One region of the Lactobacillus fornicalis genome, then DNA from elsewhere that is predicted to be linked to it. Evidence: riboswitches for the same ligand, from Rfam matches in the RefSeq annotation. Region 1 holds a riboswitch; the other holds the start of a gene.
What was found. A riboswitch is a leader RNA that binds a small molecule or an ion and turns the genes downstream of it on or off. The one in region 1 is predicted to bind thiamine pyrophosphate.
Positions count from the first base shown of each region.

Region 2: linked by a shared signal. The riboswitch ahead of ACNDLV_RS03670 (ATP-binding cassette domain-containing protein) and the one ahead of ACNDLV_RS03890 (ECF transporter S component) in region 1 are both predicted to bind thiamine pyrophosphate.

Region 1 is NZ_JBLTIM010000014.1:3,897-9,348, reverse strand. It holds gene ACNDLV_RS03905 (MFS transporter) at 46-1,341, opposite strand; gene ACNDLV_RS03900 (MFS transporter) at 1,464-2,825, opposite strand; gene ACNDLV_RS03895 (M42 family metallopeptidase) at 2,936-4,018, shown strand; TPP riboswitch at 4,075-4,171, shown strand; gene ACNDLV_RS03890 (ECF transporter S component) at 4,212-4,781, shown strand; partial or broken gene ACNDLV_RS03885 (transposase) at 4,928-5,224, shown strand; gene yjeM (glutamate/gamma-aminobutyrate family transporter YjeM) at 5,346-5,452, shown strand, end outside.
Region 2 is NZ_JBLTIM010000013.1:71,219-76,670, reverse strand. It holds gene ACNDLV_RS03680 (AraC family transcriptional regulator) at 1-643, opposite strand, end outside; gene ACNDLV_RS03675 (MFS transporter) at 685-2,157, opposite strand; TPP riboswitch at 2,244-2,333, shown strand; gene ACNDLV_RS03670 (ATP-binding cassette domain-containing protein) at 2,365-3,741, shown strand; gene ACNDLV_RS03665 (energy-coupling factor transporter transmembrane component T family protein) at 3,731-4,387, shown strand; gene ACNDLV_RS03660 (hypothetical protein) at 4,442-4,984, opposite strand; partial or broken gene ACNDLV_RS03655 (Rpn family recombination-promoting nuclease/putative transposase) at 5,102-5,452, opposite strand, start outside.

The DNA.
Region 1 (5,452 bases):
ATCAACGTTTTTTGTAATTTAAGAGTTTTTTCCAGACTCTTTGTATTAATCTTTATTAATATATCTAGGATTAGTTTCAGGAGCAACAAAATAACAAATTACTGTACCTAATAATAAGACCACTCCACAAATAGCCATTGTTACGTATGAACCATATGCACTAACAATAACAGGAAGTAAGAACGTTCCTAGTGCTGCGCCAATTCTACTCATAGCAATGACAAAACCAACTCCAGTACCACGAAGTTTAATATCAAATAATTCAGATGTATAAGGGAAATCTAACAATACAGATGCGGTTAAAATAACTGCTAAAAGTGTAAAGATTGTTATTTCGACAATTGAATTAATTGATTTGCCAAAAGCTAGTATAAATAGACATAGACTAGAGATTGAGAATGTAACAATTAAAAAGCTTCTTCTGCGGTATTTATTAAAGAAGTAGATACCAATAGCTGGCCCAGCAACAGTTGCAATATTATAAAATAAACCAGCTAGGTATGTATCTGTTACATCCATACTCTTTAACAATATTGGTAAGAAAATATTAATACCAAAGAAAGCAAAAGATTGCGTTGTGTAAAAAGCAGTACCAGCTAAAGTTTGGCGCCAGTAATTTTTTGAAAAAAGAGTCATCCAGTTAATACTTGGATCTTCTTCTAATTCTACTAAGTGTTTTGGTAGTCCCCATTCTTCTCCAAGGCGTTCATGAATTAATTCAGTTGCAGATTCATTTTGATTATGGCTAGCAAGCCAAGATGGTGAAGCTGGTAAACGGATAAAACTACGATTAAGTGCAGCAATCAATCCAAATACAGCGCTTGAAGCTAGAAGCAACTTCCAATTACTTATGTAATGTCCAGTAACGTAAGCAATTAATAAGCCTAATGTCCAATAAAAAAGTAAGTGACTTTGTTTTGCTGCAGCATCTTTAGTAGGTAGCCACTCAACCATTAATGAATTACCAACAGTATAGTCAACAGCAATCATTAAACCAATCAATAGACGTAAAACTAATAAAATCCAAACATTAGTTGTAAAATATTGTAGTAAAGATAAAATTGTAAAGATATACATGTTACTCATTAACATGTGTTTTCTACCAAATTTATCTGCAAGTTGTCCCATAAAGAAACTTCCAATTAGACCAATTAAACTGGCTGCTCCTAAAAGACCTAAGATAAAATTATTAATTCCTAATTCTTGTTGGGCATTACCAAAAGCAATTCCAGCAACATTTAAGGCATAGGCACATGCGATTTGCCCGATGTTCATAGCCCAATAAATTTGAGAATGCACTTTTGAAAATGGTGCATCTTTATAATTTTTTGTTTGAGTCATTGGGTTTTTTTCCTTTCCAAATTTCTAACACACAATAGAAATAATACCATGATTGGTCTAATAAAAAAATAGCCATCTACGGATGGCTATAATTATTGTGTTTATATTGTTTCTAAACATCTTTATTTATTTTCTTTTTTTATAAATTGTGGATTGGTTTCAGGAGCTACAAAGATACAAATTATTGTACCAATTAATAAAACAACGCCACAAACACATAATGTTATATAGGCACCAGCTAAATTAACAATTATAGGTAATAAAAATGTACCTGCAGCAGCACCAACACGGCTCATCGTGATAACGAAACCAACACCAGTTGCTCTAATTCTTAAATCAAATAATTCAGTAGTATAAGTAAAGTCTAGTAACAATGAAATTGATAAAACAATTGAAAAAATTGTAAAAATAATCAAGGTTAATATTGAAGGTAATTGAGGGAACAAAGCTAAAATAAATAAACAAATAATTGAAATAGAGAATGTAACAATTAAGAAACTTCGTCTACTCATCTTGTTGAAAAGCCAAATCCCAATTGCTGTACCAACAATAATGGCTAAATTGTAAAGTAAACCTGATAAGAAGGCATTATTCATGTGCATATTCTTCAATAAGATTGGTAAGAATATACTAATACCAAAGAAAGCAAAAGCTTGGGTAGCATAAAAAGCCGTTCCAGCTAATGTTGCTCGCCAATATTTTTTACCAAAAAGTTCAAGTGGAGAAGCATCAGTTTTCTTTTTTACTCTTAGTAAACTTTTTGGAAGTCCCCATTTTTTACCAAGATTTTTCTGAATAACTTTTTGTGCTTGTCGATGCTCACCTTGACTAGCAAGCCAAGATGGAGAGTGGGGAATTTGAACAATGCTCCGATAAATAGCAGCTATTAGGCCTAAAACTGCTGACGAACAAAGCATAAAGCGCCAATCGCTAATAAATTGGCTAGCTAGAAAGGATAATCCAAATCCATATGACCAATATAATAAAAGATTACTTTGTTTTTTAGCTCCATCTTTGGTTGGCATCCATTCGACTAAAATAGAATTACCAACTGTGTAGTCAATTGCAATCATCAATCCAATTCCTACTCTGAGTAAAAATAATAAAAATAAGTTACTGGTAAAGAATTGTAATATTGATAAAAGTGAGTAAATATACATATTTGCCATCAGCAAATGCTTACGCCCGAATCGATCAGAAATACGGCCCATGATGAAGCTACCAGCTAATCCGATTAGTGACCCTGCCCCTAATAGACCTAGCCAAGTATCATTAATACTTAGAAAAGCTTTAGCATGGTTAAAAGCACTACCAGCTATCCCTAGTGCATAAGCACATGCAATTTGCCCTAAAACTAATGCCCAATATAATTGAGCATGTACATCAGAAAAAGGGGCTTTTTTGTAACTTTTACGTTTATAAAATATGTTCTTTTTTTGTTTACGTTTTATTTCTGTTTTACTTTGTTGATTTTGTTCACCCATGTGGGGATGCAACATCCTTTCTTAAAATCATCTTTATACTAAAACTGATAATAACATGATAACATAAAGTAAAGATGATATAGAAAGATATGCTATTATGAGGTATTTTTATGGACAAAAAAGATGAAATCAGAATGTTAAAAAATTTTTCTGATGCTAATGCAACTTCTGGCTTCGAAGAAGAATTTGTTAAGCTTTTTACCAACACTATTAAAAAATATGCTGATATCGAAGTTGATGGCATGTTAAATGTCTATGCAAACAAAAAAGAAAATAAGGCTGGTCGATTGACAGTACAGCTTGATGCGCATTCTGATGCAGTGGGATTTATTACGCAAGCAGTTCGTCCCAATGGGTTAATTAAATTTGTTCCATTAGGCGGATGGTCACGAGTAAATATTCCTGCTTTAAAAGTAAAGATTAGAAATAAAAATGGTGAATATATATCCGGTGTTGTGGCAACTAAGCCACCTCATTTTATGAATGCTAGTGAGAGAAATAAGTTACCAGAAGTAGCCGATTTATCTATTGACGTTGGTTCTAGTAGTCGAGCAGAAACTATTAATGATTATCAAATTGATACTGGATGCCCAATTTTTGTTGATGTTAAATGTGAATATAATGAAAAGACTGGACTCTTTTTCGGAAAAGATTTTGATGATCGTTTTGGAGCAGCTGCAATGGCAACTGTCTTAGAAGAGTTGCAGGGTGAGAATTTAGATGTTAATGTAACTGCTGCTCTGTCTAGTCAAGAAGAGGTAGGGCTTCGAGGGGCATATGTAACTGCTCGAAAGGTAAGGCCCGATTTGTGTATTGTTCTTGAAAGTTGTCCTGCAGATGATACCTTTGAACCAGATTGGCTTAGTCAAACTGGGCTTAAACGTGGTGTAATGTTAAGAGATATGGATGTTACTTTTTTGCCGAATCCTAAGTTCCAACAATATGCTTGTGATTTAGCTACTAAAAATAATATTCCGTTCACTAGAAGTGTTCGAACTGGTGGTGGACAAGATGGAGCAGCAATTTACTATGAAAATGGTGCTCCAACTATAGTAATAGGAATTCCGGTAAGATATGAACATTCACCATATTGTTTCAGTAGTTATCAAGATTATCGAGCTAGTGTTGATTTAACCAAAGCAATTTTAAAAGATATGACTGCTGAAAAGTTAGCAAGCTTTAAGACTTTTTAGTAACCACTTTAAAGAAGCCATGATATACTAACACTATAGTTAAATATTTATAATTGTTTTGTCACTAGGGGAGCTAGTAGCTGAGAGACTTAGGTCGACCCTTTGAACCTGAACTGGATAATGCCAGCGCGAGGAAAGTGGATTAAATTTAGAAATTAACCCTCCTTTTGACTAAGTTAAAAGGAGGATTTTTATGTTTAAGAAGAAATTAAATTGGGATATTCAAGCAATTATTTTGGTAAGTTTAGTTGGATTAATAATGGGCGTAATTTATACTTATGGATTTAATTTGATTTATAATTTAACCAAAGCAGCCCTATTACCAACAGGCTATGCTCAATTGACTGATACTTTAATGAGTGGCTTATGGTATATGGCGGCACCTTTAGCAGTTTATTTTGTTCCAGTAAAAGGTAGTGCTACCTTAGGTGAAACATTAGCTGCTTTTGGTGAAATGCTTGTTGGAGGACAGTGGGGTGCAATTACTATTTTGGCGGGTTTTGTACAGGGATTGGGAAATGAAGTAGGCTTTTTGACATCTAAAAGTCGAAAACATTTTACTTGGTCAGCTGTTTTACTGGGGGCAACTGGTGCGCATTTTACCGGTTTTTTCTTAACGTATGTATTGTATGGGTGGTACAAGTATAATCTAACTTTGCAAATTTTGATGTTTATTACTGGCTGGCTAAGCAGTTTAATATTTGATGGTGTATTGATTAAATTGATTTGTAGTCGGTTTGAAAGAGCTTTTTTTAAAAAATAAACAAAAATTCCTAATAAGTTTCAAAGTTTTAAACTATAGCTTTTTTCGGCTCTATAATTTTTCCTGTTGATAGCTTATTTGAGTTAAACTGTTAACGGGTTTTTTATTGCATAAAAAAGAGGCCATAGGCACCTTTACTTACATCCCAAGACTATCTAACTCAAGAACAAGTTGTAATGGAAGGTATTAGTTGTGATCCAAGGCTAGATAATGCGTATAACTTACTGCAAGACTTTATTGACCTTCAAGCACAACTTACGAGCAGTCTTAAATGGTGCTAGATTCAGCTACTCTAATGGTTGTTTAGAAGGTTTTAATAGCAAGATTAAACAGATTGAGCGTACTGCTTATGGTTATTCAAATTATATTTACTTACTAACAAGAATTAGATTAGAGAAAACAGGGTTAAAGAAAAAGAACCAAGCAATTTATATATTGCTTGATTCTTTAAATCACTCCATATCAACAGTATTTGACAAAGAGCCCTTTTTTCATACTTTGATTAGTATTAAAATGTATAGTGTCGTATATCGATTTTAAGAATATTTTGAAATGAGGAATTTTATGAGCGAAAAGAAAAAGAAGATAACCTTGGTTGGGTTAATCTTAATGATTTTCTCCTCAATTTATGGTTATAGTAACTCATTAACAGCTTTTTATCAGATGGGCTA
Region 2 (5,452 bases), on a different contig from region 1:
GCAAATCTATATACCTATCTAGGTCACTACCTATAAAATTGACCTTTTTAGTCTTTCCTGCCGTGCGATTAAATGTTTGCATTCTAAGTGATAAAGCAAGTAATTGACTAAAAGTTCCAGCCATCATTGGCGCCATAAATAAGTCACCATTTAAATATTCGTTGATAATATTTTCAATCAACTGGCTTTGTTTCATCAATCGACTGGTCTTAATAAAAAGATAGCCTTCTTCAGCTAATAAATTTTTAACTGTCACTAAAATTTCATTTTCTTTATCATCTAAACTTAGATAATTTTGAAGTTCTTTTTCAAAATTATAAATCGCTTTAACACACATCTTAACAACTACTGTTTCGGAAGTTTGCTCTTTAATTTCAAACGCTTGTCCTGCTTTAATCAGAACTAAATTTCCAGCTGTTAAATCAAGTATTTGATTATGGAATTTAATAGAACATGTCCCATTTTCTACAAAAAGCCATTCTTCTTGTGAATGATAGCGGTGAATACCGCCATTATGATTTTCAACATAAATGGCAAAATCTTTTTGATCTTTATTTTTGGAGTCTAATTTTAAATCATTAGTATTTTGTTTAGTATTTTTAATAACTCCCTTTAAGTATTGGTCTAATGTAAAAATTGCCACTTAAATCACCGCCTTAATATCATTATACAATTAATGGTTTCTTATTTGCTGATGGAATGCTTTTCTTTTTGCCGAGCGTAATATCCAATAAAGAATGAAGCAATAATTAATATTGTTGCGACAATCATAATATTGTGAATTCCACTATAAAGAATCTGCCTCATTTGTGGTAATAATGCTTGTGGCAATAACTTACTTGTTTCAGCATCAGATAAATGATTGAGCATATTTATCGTTATACTACCTCTACTTTCCCTAACACCTTTAAAAAGTGAGGCATTCATAATCAACCCAAAAACACTAGCCGCCACGGCAGAAGCAATCATTCTAATCAAAAATGAAAACGAAGTTGCTACTGGGACATCTTGTTTCTCAACATCTTGTTGGACCTTAACTTGTAATTCATTAAAGACAATCCCATTACCAACACCTTGAAACATCCCCGCTAAAATAATTAAAAAATAAGGCATTGTAATAGGTCCAAACATCATTATGAAATAACCTATTAGCAGTGAACCAATCCCAATTAATACCACTTGACCTGCCGACCAATGTTCTCGCATTTTAGCAACTGATAAAGAAGCGCATAAATCAGTAAATGCACCCGGAATTTGTGTAGCTCCACCAATAAAGGCACTAGTAGCTAGTAATCCTTGAGCCCACATTGGTGCATAAACACTAAATGCCATCATTGCTGCCCAAATTAAAACAAACAAAGCAAAATCAATATTTAAATCTGAGTTTTTAAATAAACGTCCTGGAATAACTGGATCTTCAGCTCTTTTTTCAATAATGATTAACATTCCAAAGAATATCAAAGCTGCCGCAAATAATATTAATAAAGTACCAAGTTGTGTTTCACCAATTAAATCCACACCAATTAACATAATAATTAAACCCAAAGTTAAAGTGATTGCTCCACCTAAATCAACCTTTTTCTTTGGTCGCTCAACTTTTTCATCGATAAAGTAGATTTGCACAAGAATAATTGATATCAAAGCAACTGGAATATTAAGGTAAAATACCCAGCGCCACGACAAAGTATCAACTATCCAGCCCCCTAGCATCGGTCCCATGATGGTTGCTGAAGAATAAAAAGCACTAACTAAACCCAGAGTTCTCATTCTTTTAGCTGGATTAGGATACAAGTCTGAATAAATAATATAAGGAATCGAAACCATTCCCCCATTTCCTAATCCACAAATTAATCTCGCCAGCAACAAGATAAACATATTAGGAGCCATCCCTTGAAATAATGCTCCTAATAAAAAAGTTAATGCCGCTAGCTGATACGCTAGCTTATTACTAGTACGTTCACCTAGCTTACTCCATAATGGCGTTGCAACAGCTGTTCCTAATAAAAATACACTAACCATCCACCCCATATATTCAATCCCTTTAAGATCTGCAATAATTCTAGGAAGGGCGGTATTAATAATTGTATTGTCTAATCCAGACATTGCATTAGATAGTAACAAAGCCATCGTAACAATAGTTATTCTCTTTTTATTCATACTTGCTCTCTTTTCAACTTATTTTAATTAACTATACAACGTCTGAAAGCAATTGAATAGACAATGACAGCGTTTTTATATATAATCAAGACGTTTAGGGGTGCCGTTAGGCTGAGATGATACCCATTGAACCTGGTCTAGGTAATGCTAGTGAAGGGAAAATGACTTTTGATTACTTAATGCCACCTCATGAAAGGTGGTTTTATTTTGACTTCGATTATGTTATCTCATGTAAATTTTGCTTACGATAAGCAATCCATTATCCAAAATTTATCTATTAACTTTGCACCTGGTAAAATTCATCTCTTAATTGGAGAAAATGGTGCTGGTAAATCTACTTTACTTAAAATCATGGCCGGTTTATTACCAAAATTCGGTGGCAAGCTAACTGGTAAAATTTCAATTGATGCAAAAACAAATATGATGTTCCAAGATCCAGAACTTCAATTTGCTTTACCTACTGCTTATAATGAATTAATTTTCACGATGGAAAATCTAAAAGTTTCACGTGAAACTTATAAAGATAAAATAAACCATGTAGCTAAATTTACTGGAATTAGTCACTTATTAAAGCAACCAATTGCTCAACTCTCTGGCGGAGAAAAACAAAAAGTTGCTTTAGCTATTTTATTGGCTATGGATAGCGACTTACTTTTACTTGATGAACCATTTGCAAATTGTGATTTAGCTAGTAGAAGAAATATTTTAATTAAACTAAAACAATTAGTTAAAGCTGGTAAAACTGTGATTATTGTTGACCATGATTTACCAGATTATGAAACTCTAGCAGACGAAATTTGGCTGTTTAAAGACAAACAACTCCATCCGCTAACTAATGAGGAAAGAACCAAGCTATTTAAGCAACTAAAACAACCTTATAAGGTTAAATTTTCCTTACCTCAAAATCAAAAATCAATCTTTAACTTTTCAAATACAGTTATCAAGCAACACCTCCCTTTGATTGAAGTTTCCACGCAAAAAATTTATCAAGGGAAGATTACCTTGCTTACCGGCGAAAATGGAGCTGGCAAAACAACTTTATTTAAAACTTTAACTAAAATGCATCCCTATTATGGAAATCTAACTTATAAATCAAAAGAAATAAAAGGCTGGCACCTAAAACCTTATCTGGCGAGTGTTGCTCAAGTTTTTCAAGAAGCTAACAATCAATTCTTAGAAATCACTGTCCAAGAGGAATTAACACTAAGCCAAAAAAAGCAAGTAAATCCATATTTTACAAAAGAGAAATTAGCTAAAAGCTTAGAAAAATTAAGTCTAAACAAGCTGTTAGATCATAGCGTTTATACCTTATCTGGAGGTCAAAAAAAGAAACTCCAAATCTTATTAATGCTATTAAATAATCATGATGTATTACTACTAGATGAACCACTTGCTGGTCTTGATACAGCTTCAAGACAAATAATCATTAACCTGCTATCTGATATTCAAAAGCAAACTAATCAGACTTTTATTATCATCAGTCACCAAATTTGCGAACTTACACCAATTTGTGACTACCATTTAGTTCTAGCTAAAAAAGGCTTAACTTATGTTCAAAACGGAGGAGAAAATCTTGAATCCTAGTTTTAAATTTCTACTTTTATTAATCATTGCATTAGTTATATCCGCAACCAATTCTGTTGAACTGAACCTGATTGTTATCTTTGCCTGTTTTATCTATTTAATTAAATACCATTTAAAGCTAACGCAATTTTTCAAACTTTTACTTTATCCGGCCTTGGCAGCAATTTGCGCTTTCGTTACGATTGCTTACTTTAGTAAGAACTCAGTCTATGATGCCACAAGCTTAGCTAGCCGCATCTATGTCTATGTTTTTACTGGAGCATGTCTAACTTTAACAACTGATATGACCACTCTTGCCAGATCTTTTGAACAAAATCTCCATCTACCTGCCAAATTTGCTTATGGTTTTTTAGCCGCCGTCAACATTTTGCCTAAGATGAAACGACAAATTAAACAAATTAGATATGCAGGATTAATGCGGCAAACTCCACTTTCACTTTTTTCACCCAGACTCTATTTCAAAGCATTACTTGCGGCTTTAGCCAATTCAGAGTTACTTGCTCAAGCGATGACTTCTCATGGCTTTAACGAAGATAAAAAAAGAAGCGTCTTGCAAGTTGTGCAAGTCCGCTTCAGTGATTACCTCTGGTTCGGAGGGATTTTAGTGATTTTTATTGTATTAGTGTTTTTTAGTTATTTTCTTTAATCTACTAAATCAGAGAATTTCACTCCAGCATATTTCTTAGCTAGTTCAGGAGTCTTAAAAAAATACACACCGTTCTGATAATGGCCCATGAACCCAGACAATTACCTGATTTCCATCTTCATTATGCAGACGATAATTAAAGCTATCTGTACCTGATAAAAGCCAGTGAACTAAACTTATAACTTTATCCCCTTTATAATATACAAGCTTTGTATCGTACCAAGATTGAATATCGGACGGAAAATCTTTCACTCTTGGGTCATCTGAAGCAACTTGAAAATTAGGATCTTTTATAAATAGTAAATCTTCATTAATTGTATGTTCTGATATCCTTAAATCTATTATTTTTCCATTTTCCAGTGCCATATACCATGTTCCTTGAAACTCTTTAGGTACATCAAAAGAGCCTATTTTTCCATAATTAGTTTCTATATCATCACTCGAAGATGATTCAGAAATAGTTTCTTCAACATTTTCTGCCTTATAAACAGAACTGATTTCATATTGTTGCTTAGAGCTCTGACTATTTGTATGTTTATTTACTTTTAAGTTTCTTACATTTTCAGACTTAGTTTCATTATTCAGTCTAAAGAGCATAAAGCATAAAAATATAACTGTTACTATACAAAGTAGATATACTCCAACTTTATCATTAATATCCCTACTTTTTAATTATTAAATATAAAAACTATAAAAGATTTCTCCTTTTGGAGTTTATTTCATATTTTGGTGGATTATTGCTTTGATGTCTGAGTCACTTAAACTGAAGTTTGAACTCACAGAATCTTTGATTGCCGAAAATATTTCCTCCTCACTCATTTGAGCTTTACTCCGTTTAAAAAAGTTGACAAAAGATTGTACCGTATTCTTGTCGCCTTTTTCGCGACCTCTCTTTTCAGCTATTGCTGTTTCTTCTTTCATACGTAATTCTGCTGTTCTCATAAGATTTCTCCTTTTCGGATCATCATTGTATTCTTGGATTTTGTTCTGAATCTCTTTAAAGATTCCTTTTGATTCTATTTTATCATCGTTCATTAATCTTTGGAGATTTAACAAATCGACATC